3 regions of the Enterococcus sp. AMC1157 genome follow, and region 2 is predicted to be linked to each of the others. Evidence: predicted binding sites of a transcription regulator. Region 2 holds the regulator's gene; each other region holds the start of a gene.
What was found. Region 2 encodes CtsR, which represses protease genes until heat stress. Its sites were predicted from a motif close to TTGGTCAAAAAAGGTCAAANA; they were not measured.

Region 1: the regulator CtsR is predicted to act here: its motif matches at 1,620-1,640, upstream of AC4BBX_RS03825 (ATP-dependent Clp protease ATP-binding subunit).
Region 3: the regulator CtsR is predicted to act here: its motif matches at 1,771-1,791, upstream of clpB (ATP-dependent chaperone ClpB).

What each region holds. Positions count from the first base shown of each region.
Region 1 is NZ_CM177099.1:790,394-794,687, forward strand. It holds gene ptsP (phosphoenolpyruvate--protein phosphotransferase) at 1-823, opposite strand, end outside; gene AC4BBX_RS03815 (phosphocarrier protein HPr) at 823-1,089, opposite strand; gene ykzS (protein YkzS) at 1,263-1,454, opposite strand; gene AC4BBX_RS03825 (ATP-dependent Clp protease ATP-binding subunit) at 1,692-3,917, shown strand; gene AC4BBX_RS03830 (DUF1827 family protein) at 4,045-4,294, shown strand, end outside.
Region 2 is NZ_CM177099.1:2,006,014-2,010,307, reverse strand. It holds gene AC4BBX_RS09555 (ATP-dependent Clp protease ATP-binding subunit) at 1-2,353, opposite strand, end outside; gene AC4BBX_RS09550 (CtsR family transcriptional regulator) at 2,385-2,867, opposite strand; gene pknB (Stk1 family PASTA domain-containing Ser/Thr kinase) at 3,035-4,294, opposite strand, start outside.
Region 3 is NZ_CM177099.1:527,803-532,096, reverse strand. It holds gene AC4BBX_RS02630 (RNA polymerase sigma factor) at 1-210, shown strand, start outside; gene AC4BBX_RS02625 (zf-HC2 domain-containing protein) at 207-1,076, shown strand; gene AC4BBX_RS02620 (LysE family translocator) at 1,090-1,692, opposite strand; gene clpB (ATP-dependent chaperone ClpB) at 1,851-4,294, shown strand, end outside.

The sequences.
Region 1 (4,294 bases), 1.2 Mb from region 2:
CAGCCAACTCAAAATGTTTGCCATCCGCAGTCACAGTTTGAGCATTTTTTAGTTTTTCCCATTCTGCCTTTTGAGCAGCAAATGCTTCACCAGCTTTAACAAATTCTGCAGCCTGGTCTTCAGTAGGGTTAACGATAACATCCCCCTCAATACCATTTACTGCTAGAATGTCACCAGCTTTAACTTTTTCTGTAATATCTTTAGTACCTACGATTGCGGGAATCTCTAATGAGCGAGCCATAATCGCAGAGTGAGAAGTGCGTCCGCCAATATTAGTTACGAATGCTTTAACGAAATTACGGTCTAATTGCGCTGTATCACTCGGTGTTAAGTCATGTGCTATCACAACAACTTCTTCATTAATCATAGACGGATTTGGCAATGTTACTTGAAGTAAGTGAGCTAAAATACGTTTTGCAACGTCACGGATATCCGCAGCGCGTTCTTGCATATACGCATTATCTTCCATTCCTTCAAACATGCTAATATACATGTCAGTAACTTCTTTCAAACCTGATTCAGCATTTACTTTGTTATCTGAAATATTTTGCTTAATTTGACCAATCATTTCTGGATCACTAAGAACCATTAAATGCGCGTCAAATACTTGCGCTTCCGCTTCTCCCAAGGCTTGTGCAGCCTTGTCACGGATTTGTTTTAAATCTTCAGTTGACTTAGCCAATGCTTCGTCTAGACGAGCTTCTTCAGCTGAGATGTCTTCGACTGTTACCTTTTTAAAAGTCAAGTCAGGTTGGACTAATAGGTATGCCTTCGCAACGGCTACTCCATCGCTTGCCGCAATTCCTTTTAGCATTTCAACCATTATTCAGACAACCCTTCCTTTTTCATTGTTTCTACGATAGCTGCGATAGCATCTGCTTCGTCAGCACCTTCAGCAGAAATTGTAACGTCAGAACCTTGACCTACACCTAAAGACATAACTCCCATAATAGATTTAAGGTTTACTGATTTACCTTTGTACTCTAAATTAATATCAGAGTTAAATTTGCTCGCTGTTTGTACCAATAATGTAGCTGGACGTGCATGAATTCCTGTCTCAGCAACTACGTGAAAATCTTTCTTTTCCATATTATCAATCTCCTTCTTATGAAAGCTATTTTTTGTGAGGGCTTTCTTTTGCATATTCCCATAAAGAACAGACAAAATTAACTACCCTTTCAATTGTTAAGATTACCATTTTTTTACTACTTAGACAACCGTTTTCCATAATAATTCGCACAATTCCTCGGAAATTGCGTATTTTATGCATTTTCTTCCAAATAACGATAAATGATTTTTCCTTTTAAACCCGCTTCACCAACAAATTTCGTTCGATCTTCATGTGTTTTCCAAACTTCTCGAAAAGTCATAAAATCGGCTTGATCAACAATCAACTCATTGACTTCCCCTGATTTAAGCTGTTCCAATAAACTTTCATAGGGATTCTCAACCATACGATCCATCCTCCTTCTTTAAATTTTCATGTTATTACTATTTTCATTAGAAATAAAACTTCACCAAAAAATTATAGTCGATTTCATAAAAACTTCAAGTTTTATTCTTAGCAATTATAAACTTAATTACTTGCATCATAAGAAAATAATTGTATAATATAACTAAAGGTCAAACATGGTCAGTGAATACTTTCCTATTCTTTGACTTTTTAAAATCAATCGAAAGGTCGTGAGACAATGCTTTGTCAAAATTGTGGAAAAAATGAAGCAGGTATTCATTTGTATGCAAACGTTGGTGGTCAACGAAGACAAATCGACTATTGTCAAAGTTGCTATCAAAAAATAAAAGGACAACAAAACAGCCCGATGAATTCACAACAAGATCCTTTTGGTTTTGGTAGTCTAGATGACTTCTTCAGACAGATGTCTCAACAAATGCAACAAGAAAATACTCCATATAATCAAACACCTCCTACTCAAACTGGAAGTGGTCAAAATAATTTTAATGGTGGACAACAACCACCTAAACAAAATGTGCCTGGTTTATTGGGTGAATATGGTGTAAATATTACACAACAAGCTCGTGCAGGAGAAATTGATCCAGTTGTTGGACGTGATGCTGAAATTAAACGAGTCATTGAAATACTGAACCGTAGAACAAAAAATAATCCTGTATTAATCGGTGAGCCCGGTGTAGGTAAAACAGCCGTCGTTGAAGGATTAGCACAAAAAATTGTTGACGGAGATGTCCCTCAAAAATTGTTGGAGAAAGAGGTTGTACGCTTAGACGTTGCTTCCTTAGTCCAAGGCACGGGAATTCGTGGTCAATTTGAGGAGCGTATGCAAAAATTAATCGCTGAAATTAAAGAAGCTGAAAATATCATCCTCTTCATTGATGAAGTACACGAAATCGTTGGCGCTGGTGGTACTGGTGAAGGAAATCTTGATGCTGGGAACATCTTAAAACCAGCTCTTGCCAGAGGTGAGCTACAAATGGTTGGTGCAACTACTTTAAATGAGTATCGAGTAATTGAAAAAGATGCTGCTTTAGAACGTAGAATGCAACCTGTTAGAGTAGATGAACCAACTGTCGAAGAAACCATTTCAATCTTAAAGGGACTACAATCTCGTTACGAAGATTATCATCATGTAAAATATACTGATGCAGCTATTCAAGCAGCGGCAACTTTATCCAATCGATATGTACAAGAGCGTTTTTTGCCGGATAAAGCCATTGATTTATTGGATGAAGCTGGCTCTAAAGAAAACTTGACTATTCAATTTATCGATCCAAAAGTAATTGATAAAAAACTTGCAGATGCAGAAGAACAAAAACGCTTAGCCTCTCAAGAAGAAGATTTCGAAAAAGCAGCTTATTATCGTGATCAAATCAACAAACTTCAAAAAATGAAAGAACAACAAGTGACCGATGAAGAAACTCCTGTCATTACCGAAAAGACGATGGAGCAAATTGTAGCAGAACGCACAGGTATTCCTGTTGGTGAACTAAAAGAAAAAGAACAAACTCAATTGAAAAATTTAGCAGTTGATTTACAATCTCATGTAATTGGCCAAGATGAAGCCATCGATAAAGTTGCTAAAGCGATTCGTCGAAACCGTGTTGGTTTGGGCAAAAAGAATCGTCCAATTGGTTCCTTCTTATTCGTTGGTCCTACAGGTGTAGGTAAAACTGAATTGGCTAAACAATTAGCTTTCGAAATGTTTGGTTCTGAAGATGCGATGATCCGTTTTGACATGTCTGAATACATGGAAAAACACAGTATCTCTAAACTGATTGGTTCACCTCCTGGATATGTAGGTTATGAAGAAGCTGGACAATTAACGGAAAAAGTTCGGAGAAATCCATATAGCTTAATCTTGTTGGATGAAGTCGAAAAAGCCCATCCCGATGTCTTACACATGTTCCTACAAATCTTGGAAGACGGCCGTTTAACCGATGCTCAAGGTCGCACAGTCAGCTTTAAAGATACGTTAATTATTATGACCAGTAATGCTGGTAGTGGTAAAGTTGAAGCCAATGTTGGTTTTGGTGCTTCCAGAGATGGCATCACTCGTTCCGTATTAAATCAACTAAATAATTACTTCACACCAGAATTCTTGAACCGCTTTGACGGGATTATTGAATTCAAAGCATTGAGTAAAGAAAATCTATTAACGATTGTTTCTCTTATGTTAGATGAAGTAAATGAAATGTTGGCAAGTCAAAAAATTCATATCCAAGTTTCTGACTCTGTCAAAGAAAAATTAGTAGACTTAGGTTACGATCCAACTATGGGAGCACGTCCTCTTCGTCGAACAATTCAAGAACAAATTGAAGATGGGATTGCTGAATACTATTTAGACCATCCTGAAAATACTCAATTAATTGCAGAACTAGATGATGAAAATCAGATTTCTATCTCTGCTGAGTCGGTCGTTACCGAAGAAGTCAAGAATGACTAAACAATTTTAGACAAAAATGGAGAAATGTACTATTTCTCCATTTTTTATATAAAATTAAGGTGTATCTCTTTTCATTTCATCAAAAAGTTTTATAATTAGTTAATAGAAAGAATCAGGGGTGAGGGAAATGAAGTTAATTAATGTAACAAATAGCCATTCTCGACTAGTTTTGCAACAACTTGAAAATACTGATGCAGAAATGGTCAAAGTATATACTGCTGGAGATACGACCGTTATCTACACAGTTGCTCCACTTCATAATGAAATCTTATTGGTCAACAATAAAAGAACGATTCAACCTCAAGAAATTGAAATGATTAGACAACACTTTCTAGATCGAATTCCCGCAGATTCTTACAACATAGCTTCAGTTTCAA
Region 2 (4,294 bases):
GGCGAATTGGGCGTGCACCATACTCTGGATCAAAACCAGCTTTACCAATTACATCTAAGGCTGCTGGCGTAATTTTCAATTGAATGTCTTGTTCTGCTAAACGTTTGATAATTGATTGGCTCATGATTTTCACGATTTCATGAATTTCACTTTGATCCAATGAACGGAAGACAACTGTTTCATCAATTCTATTTAAGAATTCTGGACGATAAGCTTTCTTCAACTCTTCTAAGATACGTTTTTGCATCGCAGAATGATCTTTATTCGCGTCAGTTACGTTAAAGCCGACATTTTTTTCTTCACGCAATTCGGTTGCACCAATATTGGAAGTCATAATTAGAATGGTATTGCGGAAGTCAACACGACGACCTTTAGAATCTGTCAAATGACCGTCATCTAAAACTTGCAGTAAGATGTTAAATACATCTGGATGAGCTTTTTCAACTTCATCTAACAAAATAACAGAGTAAGGTTTAGAACGAACTTTTTCAGTTAATTGTCCGCCTTCATCATAACCAACATAACCTGGAGGAGACCCAATCAAACGGCTCGTGCTGTATTTTTCCATAAATTCAGACATATCCACACGAATCAAGGAATCTTCACTACCAAACATAGCTTCTGCCAAGGCTTTCGCCAATTCTGTTTTACCAACACCTGTTGGACCTAAGAACATAAATGAACCAATTGGACGATTCGGATCTTTTAAACCACTTCTGGCACGACGAATCGAACGAGCGACTGCTTGCACTGCTTCATCTTGACCGACCACACGCTGATGGATAATTTTTTCTAAATCTAACAAACGTTCGCTTTCTTTTTTCTCCATTTGTTGTAATGGAACGCCTGTCCATTGAGACACCACAGAAGCAACATCTTCAGCAGTCACACTGTTTTCATAACCAGCTGCCTCTTTCACTTCTACAAAAGTAACCTCTGCTAAACGCTGACTTAATTCTTTTTCTTTGATTCTTAGACGAGCGGCTGTCTCAAAGTCTTGTTGACGAATCGCTGCTTCTTTTTCTTGAGATAAATCCAGTAGTTCTTCTTGCAAAAGAGCTGTTTCTGAAGCTTCATCTGCTTTGTCTAAACGAACCTTCGCTGCAGATTCATCCATTAAATCAATCGCCTTATCTGGTAATTGACGAGAATTAATATAACGTACAGATAACTGCACAGCAGCATGCAAAGCATCATCGGTAATTTCTACACCATGATGTTCTTCATAACGAGGACGCAAACCTTGTAAAATTTCCTCTGCTTCTTCAGGAGTTGGCTCATTGACTTGAACACGGGCAAAACGACGTTCCAAAGCAGAATCTTTTTCAATATATTTTTGATATTCATCTAATGTAGTAGCACCAATTGTTTGTAATTCGCCACGTGCCAAGGCTGGTTTTAGAATATTGGAAGCATCAATTGCTCCTTCAGCTCCACCGGCACCAATTAGCGTATGCAATTCATCAATAAATAGGATAATTTGTCCATCATGATAAATTTCATCAATGATTTTTTTCATCCGATCTTCAAATTCACCACGGTATTTCGTACCAGCAACTAATGCACCCATATCCAACATCATTAGACGTTTTTGTTGCATATCTTTTGGCACTTCACCATTGATAATTTTTTGAGCTAAGCCTTCAGCAATCGCAGTTTTACCTACACCAGGTTCACCCACTAATACTGGATTATTTTTAGTACGACGACTTAAGATTTGAATCAATCGTTTGACTTCATTGCTACGACCAACCACTGGATCTAAGCGTTTTTCACGGGCTAATTTCGTCAAATCACGAGCCAATGAATCTAAGGTTGGTGTACCTTCTGGCTGTTGACGGTTTTGTTGATTGCGACGATTCGCTCTGGCAACATTTGATGCCATACCACGGGGTTGATTTTGAGTATCATTCACACCCATTTTTTTCTTCAATAATTGACGCATTTTAGCTAAACTCATTCCTAGGTTTAACATAATACGTGAAGCTAGAATCTCTTCATCTCTTAACAAACCTAACAATAGATGCTCCGTACCAATTTGTTGCGCACCTAAACGTTTTGCCTCATCTCCAGCATAAGCAAAGATTTGTCTTGCTCTTGGAGAATAAGGTAAAAAGCCTCCCACTGGATAATCTTTCATTGTGCCATAACCAGTCAAATGTTCAATTTCTTCACGGATGTCGTTTTCATTGATGCCCATTTCTCTCAACGTTTTGCCAGCAATCCCGTTTTGTTCAATAATTAAAGCCAATAAAATGTGCTCAGAACCAACGGATTGATGTTTAAAATATTTCGCTTCTTCTTGGGCAATTGCTAAGACTGCTCTTGCTCGCTGTGTAAATAATTCATCCATGTTTTTCACCTCTTATATATTAATGGAGTACTTAGTAAGACGAACGAATGTCTCGGTCTTCGTAACTTAATCGTTCCAAAATACTGTGCATAATCATCGCTCGAATTATATTTTCATCTTCTGACTTGCCTAAAACTGCTTTACTAATTGTCGTTAAAAATAAATTACCTTCTCGCTTTGATAAAATACTTTCTTCATATAATTTTTGAATAATCGCAATCGCATCTTTTTCGGAAATTTCTTCCTCAAACAATTGATTGACTTGTTCTAGAAAATGATGGCAACTGGCAATTTGAATTTTTTCAATCCGAATATAACCGCCACCGCCTCTTTTACTTTCTACTGCATAACCTCGTTGAACGGTAAAACGAGTATTGATGACATAATTGATTTGCGAAGGTACACAATTGAATAAATCTGCCATCTCTGCACGTCGAATCTCGATTTTTTCACTTTCCTCAAGGATTTTCTTCAAATATGCTTCAATTAAATCAGAAGTATTTTGATGACCCATCTTTTCGTGACCTCCCTTGACTAATATTGACCTTAATTATACCCAATTTTTTCTAGCTTGGAAAGGAGAAGGCTTTTATTTAAAGAAAGGTTAAACCGACACTAGGTTTTTGAAATACTAAAAAAGGATAATCGGTCAGAAATAAGATCGATTATCCTTTTAGCTATTTAATTTGGTACTTGAATATTTATTGCATTAGATACATCTCTAGAGGCAACTTCTTCGTCATCTCGCTCCACTCTAATATGTGCATCTTCATCCTCACGAACCGTCACTCGGATGGACAATTCTCGTAAAGGAACACTTTCAGAAAGTTGCACTTGTTCGGCTTGATAACCATCTGGATGTTCATAATCTGTTAACCAGACTGTAATGGTCTGCTCTGGATTTCCATCCTCTTTAAATGTCGCATAAACCGTTACTGTGAAGTTTCGTGTTTGTACTCTTCCTGTTGAGACTTTTAATGTTACTTGATCGCCTTTATTGACTTCCGAACCTGACTCGGGATCACTTGAGATAACATTATTTTCCGCAACTGAATCAGATGCTTCTTCTTCAATAGATACTTCCAAACCTAAATCACGTAAAGCTTTATCCACTTCTGTAAGAGGTCTGTTAGCCACTGGTGGAATCGTTACTTTTTCAATTCCTGTACTGATTGTCAAAACAATATCTTCAGTTGCCGGTACAACATCTGTATCAGCAGTTGGTGTTTGACTGATAATTAAACCCTCTGCTATATCCGCACTTGCAGCTTCTTCTGTGCGGATATTGTCTTCATCAAATCCTAAACCAACAAGTAACTCCACCGCCGCTTCTTCCGTCATATGACTAAGGCTAGGCATCGAGATTGTTTCTGGTCCATCACTAACAAGTAACTCCACTTCAGTGCTTCTAGGAACAACTTCTTCCCCTTCTTCTGGCGTTTGTTCCATTATTTCACCTTTTGGAACTTCTTCGTCATTTTGGAGAGTGGTTGTGATATTGTCGCGTTCAAAACCTTTTCTTACTAATTCTCTAATCGTGTCATCCACATTTTCTCCAACATAGTCGTCCATTTCAATCGTTGGTTCACCTGTGCTGACATACAGAACAATTTCTTGCGTTGTTTTTACATTTGTTCCTGAAGATGGATCTGTTCGAATAACTTGCCCTGATTCATATTCTTCATCAGCAACTTCTTCTACTTCATCAGCAACTGTTAATCCCATGCCCTCTAGTTCTCGACGGGCTTCACTTTCAGTCATACCTGCAACCGCGGGAACCGTTACTTCTCCGCGACCTCCACCCATAGCAAAATAAATCCCCGTACCAATAACGGCAGCTGCGATTAACAGAATGAAGCCAACTAAACAGCCACGACGTTTCTTTTTCTTCGGTGGTTCTGCTACAGGCTCTGTTTTAGCCTTTTCAGGAGCCGGCATCTC
Region 3 (4,294 bases), 1.4 Mb from region 2:
CACATTCTTTTAGACGAAAAAATAACTGAAATCTACCAAAAAATTTATCATCTTTCTGAACCTTATCAGGAAGTCTTTTGCTTAAGGATGTTTGCGGAATTAGATTTTAAAGCCATTGGTACTTTATTCGGTAAATCTGCTAATTGGGCGTGTGTGACCTTTTATCGTGCTAGGAAAAAGATTAAAGAGGAAATGGAGTGGAAAGAATGAAAGTAACTTGTGATGTGATAAGAGATTTATTGCCTTTGTATAAAGAGGATATGTTGAGTCAAGATTCTAAACAATTGATTGAAGAGCATCTAAAAAAATGTCCGGAATGTCAAATGGAGTTTCAAGATATATCGACTGAGATGAATGTTCCTATAGAAAACTCGATAACACCTTTAAGAAAAATTCAAAATCAATTGACTAAAAGATATACTCAGATAGCGGTTCTTTTTTCGCTGATTTCTTTAATTTTTTCTCTGGGACTGGTTGCATTTTTAACAACACCTAACTATTTACCTTATGAGACAGATTTAGTAACTATTCATGACAGAGATGGTGTCTTAGTAGAATTTAATCAATCCATTGCAGGATATGAAGTGACCAAACGATTATCTAACGAGGATTCAGGAGAAGTTTATACAATAATGGCTTGGCAAACAACTTGGAATGAACTATTTCCAACAGACAAAGTGAAAAATGTGGCGATTACTACAAGTGGAGAAAATATCCCACAAATATATTATATTCAAGGAGATTCTGGAGAAAATAGATTAATTTATGGTGAGAATCAAAATAAAAGTGGAGGCAGTTTTACTCTTCCAAGATTGTTCTTAGCTTATTATTTCTGGATTTCTGTCATAGTATCCTTGATTTCATGTATATTGTTCTTGCTAACAAAAAACAACTATTTAAAATATCTGCTGTTGATTTCAGTGAGTTATTTTCTTAGTCATTTATTAATCAAAGGTTGGGATATGTCAACCTTCAGTGCCTTTAGAGATTTATCAATGATTGTCTTAACTAGTTTTCCAATATTTGGATTATTGTTATTTCTTTCATATAAAAAAAATCACTCTTCCAGTAAATAGGAAGAGTGATTTTTTAAGTTTTTTCAATGAATAAACGAACGCCAAAAATAACCAAAATAAGTCCCGATATCTTATTAATAGCTTGTTGAACGGTACTTTTTTCCAAGTATTTTTTCAATTTAGTCAAGAAAATGACATAGACAGAATAGGTCATAAAAGTGACGGCTACATAAGTCAAACCTAGAAAAGCAAATGGCAACCAGCTTTGATTATTATGTTGAACAAATTGAGGCAAAAATGTCAGAAAAAATACGGCAACTTTAGGGTTTAAAACATTGGTCATTAAACCTTGTACAAAAACATTTTTTTGAGTTGTTTCTACTGAGGTTTTTTGTTCTACTTTTGAGAACAACGATTTTATTCCTAAATAAATTAGATATAAAGCACCAAGATATTTTAATCCCGTGTATAAAAAAGCAGATTTGATAATTAACGCGGATAAGCCAAATACAGCGAAACTTGTATGAAGCAATAAGGCTGTACTTGTTCCTAGGATTGTTTTGATGCCTGCAGATTTTCCAGCAGTCACTGCATTCTTAGTGATAATTACATAATCTGGTCCAGTAACTAAAACTAATAAAAAAACTAAAAGTAAGAATTGAGAAAAATTAACCATAATATGCCTCCTTTTTTAAAATTGTATAGAAGATTGATTTATTTTACAATAAAAATTTGTTTGATTTTCAGCAGTTATTCTTTGACCAATATTGACCAATCGAGTATAATTATGTTTGTAAGGAATAAATCCTTAATCAATCCATGGGAGGAATTAATATGAATATTGAAAAAATGACAACCACTTTGCAAAGCGCAATTGCGGAAGCACAACAAGTGGCCGTGACACGTCATCATCAAGAAATTGATATTGCTCATTTATGGAAAATCTTTTTACAACCAAATCATTTTGCAAGAAATTTTTATACAGATGCAGGATTGAATGTAGAAGCATTTGAATTAGAAGTTGATCGGGCTTTGGATGAATACCCAGCTATTGAGGGTGGGAATGTCCAATATGGTCAAACAATGAGCCAAAATTTATTTAGATTATTATCAGAAGCTGATAAAATTCGTGAACAATTTCAAGATGAATTTTTATCTACGGAAATTGTTTTGTTAGCTTTAATGGAATTAAAAAATTATCGTTTAACAAAATACTTAACAAATCAAGGAATCACTAAAAAGGAACTAAAACAAAACATTGAAGATATGAGAGGGGGAGAACGTGTGACCTCACAAAACCAAGAAGAACAATACGAAGCATTAGAAAAATATGGAGTTGATTTAGTTCAACAAGTAAAAAATGGTGATATGGATCCAATTATTGGACGTGACGAAGAAATTCGAGACGTCATTCGTATCTTATCTCGTAAAACTAAAAATAATCCCGTATTAATTGGTGAACCGGGTGTTGGTAAAACTGCTATCGTTGAAGGACTAGCTCAACGAATTGTGCGTAAAGATGTGCCAGAAAATCTAAAAGACAAAACAATCTTTTCTTTAGATATGGGTGCGTTGATTGCAGGAGCAAAATTTAGAGGAGAATTTGAAGAACGTCTAAAAGCTGTTTTACAAGAAGTCAAAAAATCTGATGGGCGAATTATTTTGTTTATTGATGAAATTCATAATATTGTAGGTACTGGTAAAACAGAAGGTAGTATGGATGCCGGTAACTTGTTGAAACCAATGTTGGCTCGTGGAGAGTTGCATACCATTGGAGCAACGACGTTAGATGAATATCGTCAATATATGGAAAAAGATAAAGCTTTAGAACGTCGCTTCCAAAAGGTTTTAGTTAAAGAACCTAATGTAGAAGACACGATCTCCATCTTACGTGGTCTAAAAGAACGTTTTGAAATTCATCATAGCGTGAATATTCATGACAATGCCTTAGTCGCAGCTGCGACACTTTCCGATCGTTACATTACGGATCGTTTTTTACCGGATAAAGCGATTGATTTAGTCGATGAAGCTTGTGCAACGATTCGTGTGGAAATGAATTCGATGCCAACTGAATTAGATCAAGTGACTCGTCGTTTGATGCAGTTAGAAATTGAAGAAGCTGCGTTGAAAAAAGAAACCGATGATGCTTCTAAAAAACGTTTGACCTCTTTACAAGAAGAACTAGCTGAGTTGCGAGAAGAAACCAATGCGATGAAAATGCAATGGGAAACAGAAAAAGAAGAAGTCAATGAAGTGTCTAACAAACGTGCCGAGATTGATCGGGCAAAACATGAATTAGAGGATGCCGAAAATAATTATGATTTAGAACGAGCTGCCGTACTTCGTCATGGAACAATTCCACAACTAGAAAAAGAATTACAAACTTTAGAAAGCAAAAATACCGGAGAACAGTTACGCATGGTTCAAGAATCGGTAACTGAAAATGAAATTGCCACGGTTGTCGGCCGCTTAACTGGAATTCCTGTGACCAAACTAGTTGAGGGTGAACGAGAAAAATTGATGAAACTTAATGAAACACTTCATCAAAGAGTTATCGGTCAAGAGGAAGCGGTGAATGCAGTCAGTGATGCAGTGATTCGTTCAAGAGCTGGCTTACAAGATCCAAATCGCCCACTAGGTTCTTTCTTATTCTTAGGGCCTACAGGTGTCGGTAAAACAGAACTAGCCAAAGCATTGGCTGAAAATCTATTTGATTCAGAAGATCATATGGTGCGAATTGATATGAGTGAATACATGGAGAAACATTCAGTGTCTCGTCTAGTCGGAGCTCCCCCAGGTTATGTAGGTTATGAAGAAGGGGGACAATTAACAGAAGCTGTTCGTCGTAATCCGTATACAATCATCTTGCTAGATGAAATTGAAAAAGCTCATGCAGATGTATTTAACATCCTTTTACAAGTTTTAGACGATGGTCGATTGACAGATTCCAAAGGACGAGTAGTGGATTTTAAAAATACAGTACTGATTATGACGAGTAATATTGGTTCTCAAGTGTTATTGGATGGTGTAACAGCAGATGGACAAATTCCTGAAGCTACCGAAGAACAAGTATTAAGTATTTTACGAGGACATTTTAAACCAGAATTTTTAAATAGAATTGATGATACCATTCTATTTACGCCTTTAAGCTTGGAAGATGTTAAAGGAATTGTAGACAAGATTATTGTTCAATTGTCTACCCGTTTAGTCGGTCAAGAAATTTACTTATCGATTGATGAGGAAGCAAAAGCTTGGATTGCTGAAAATTCTTATGAACC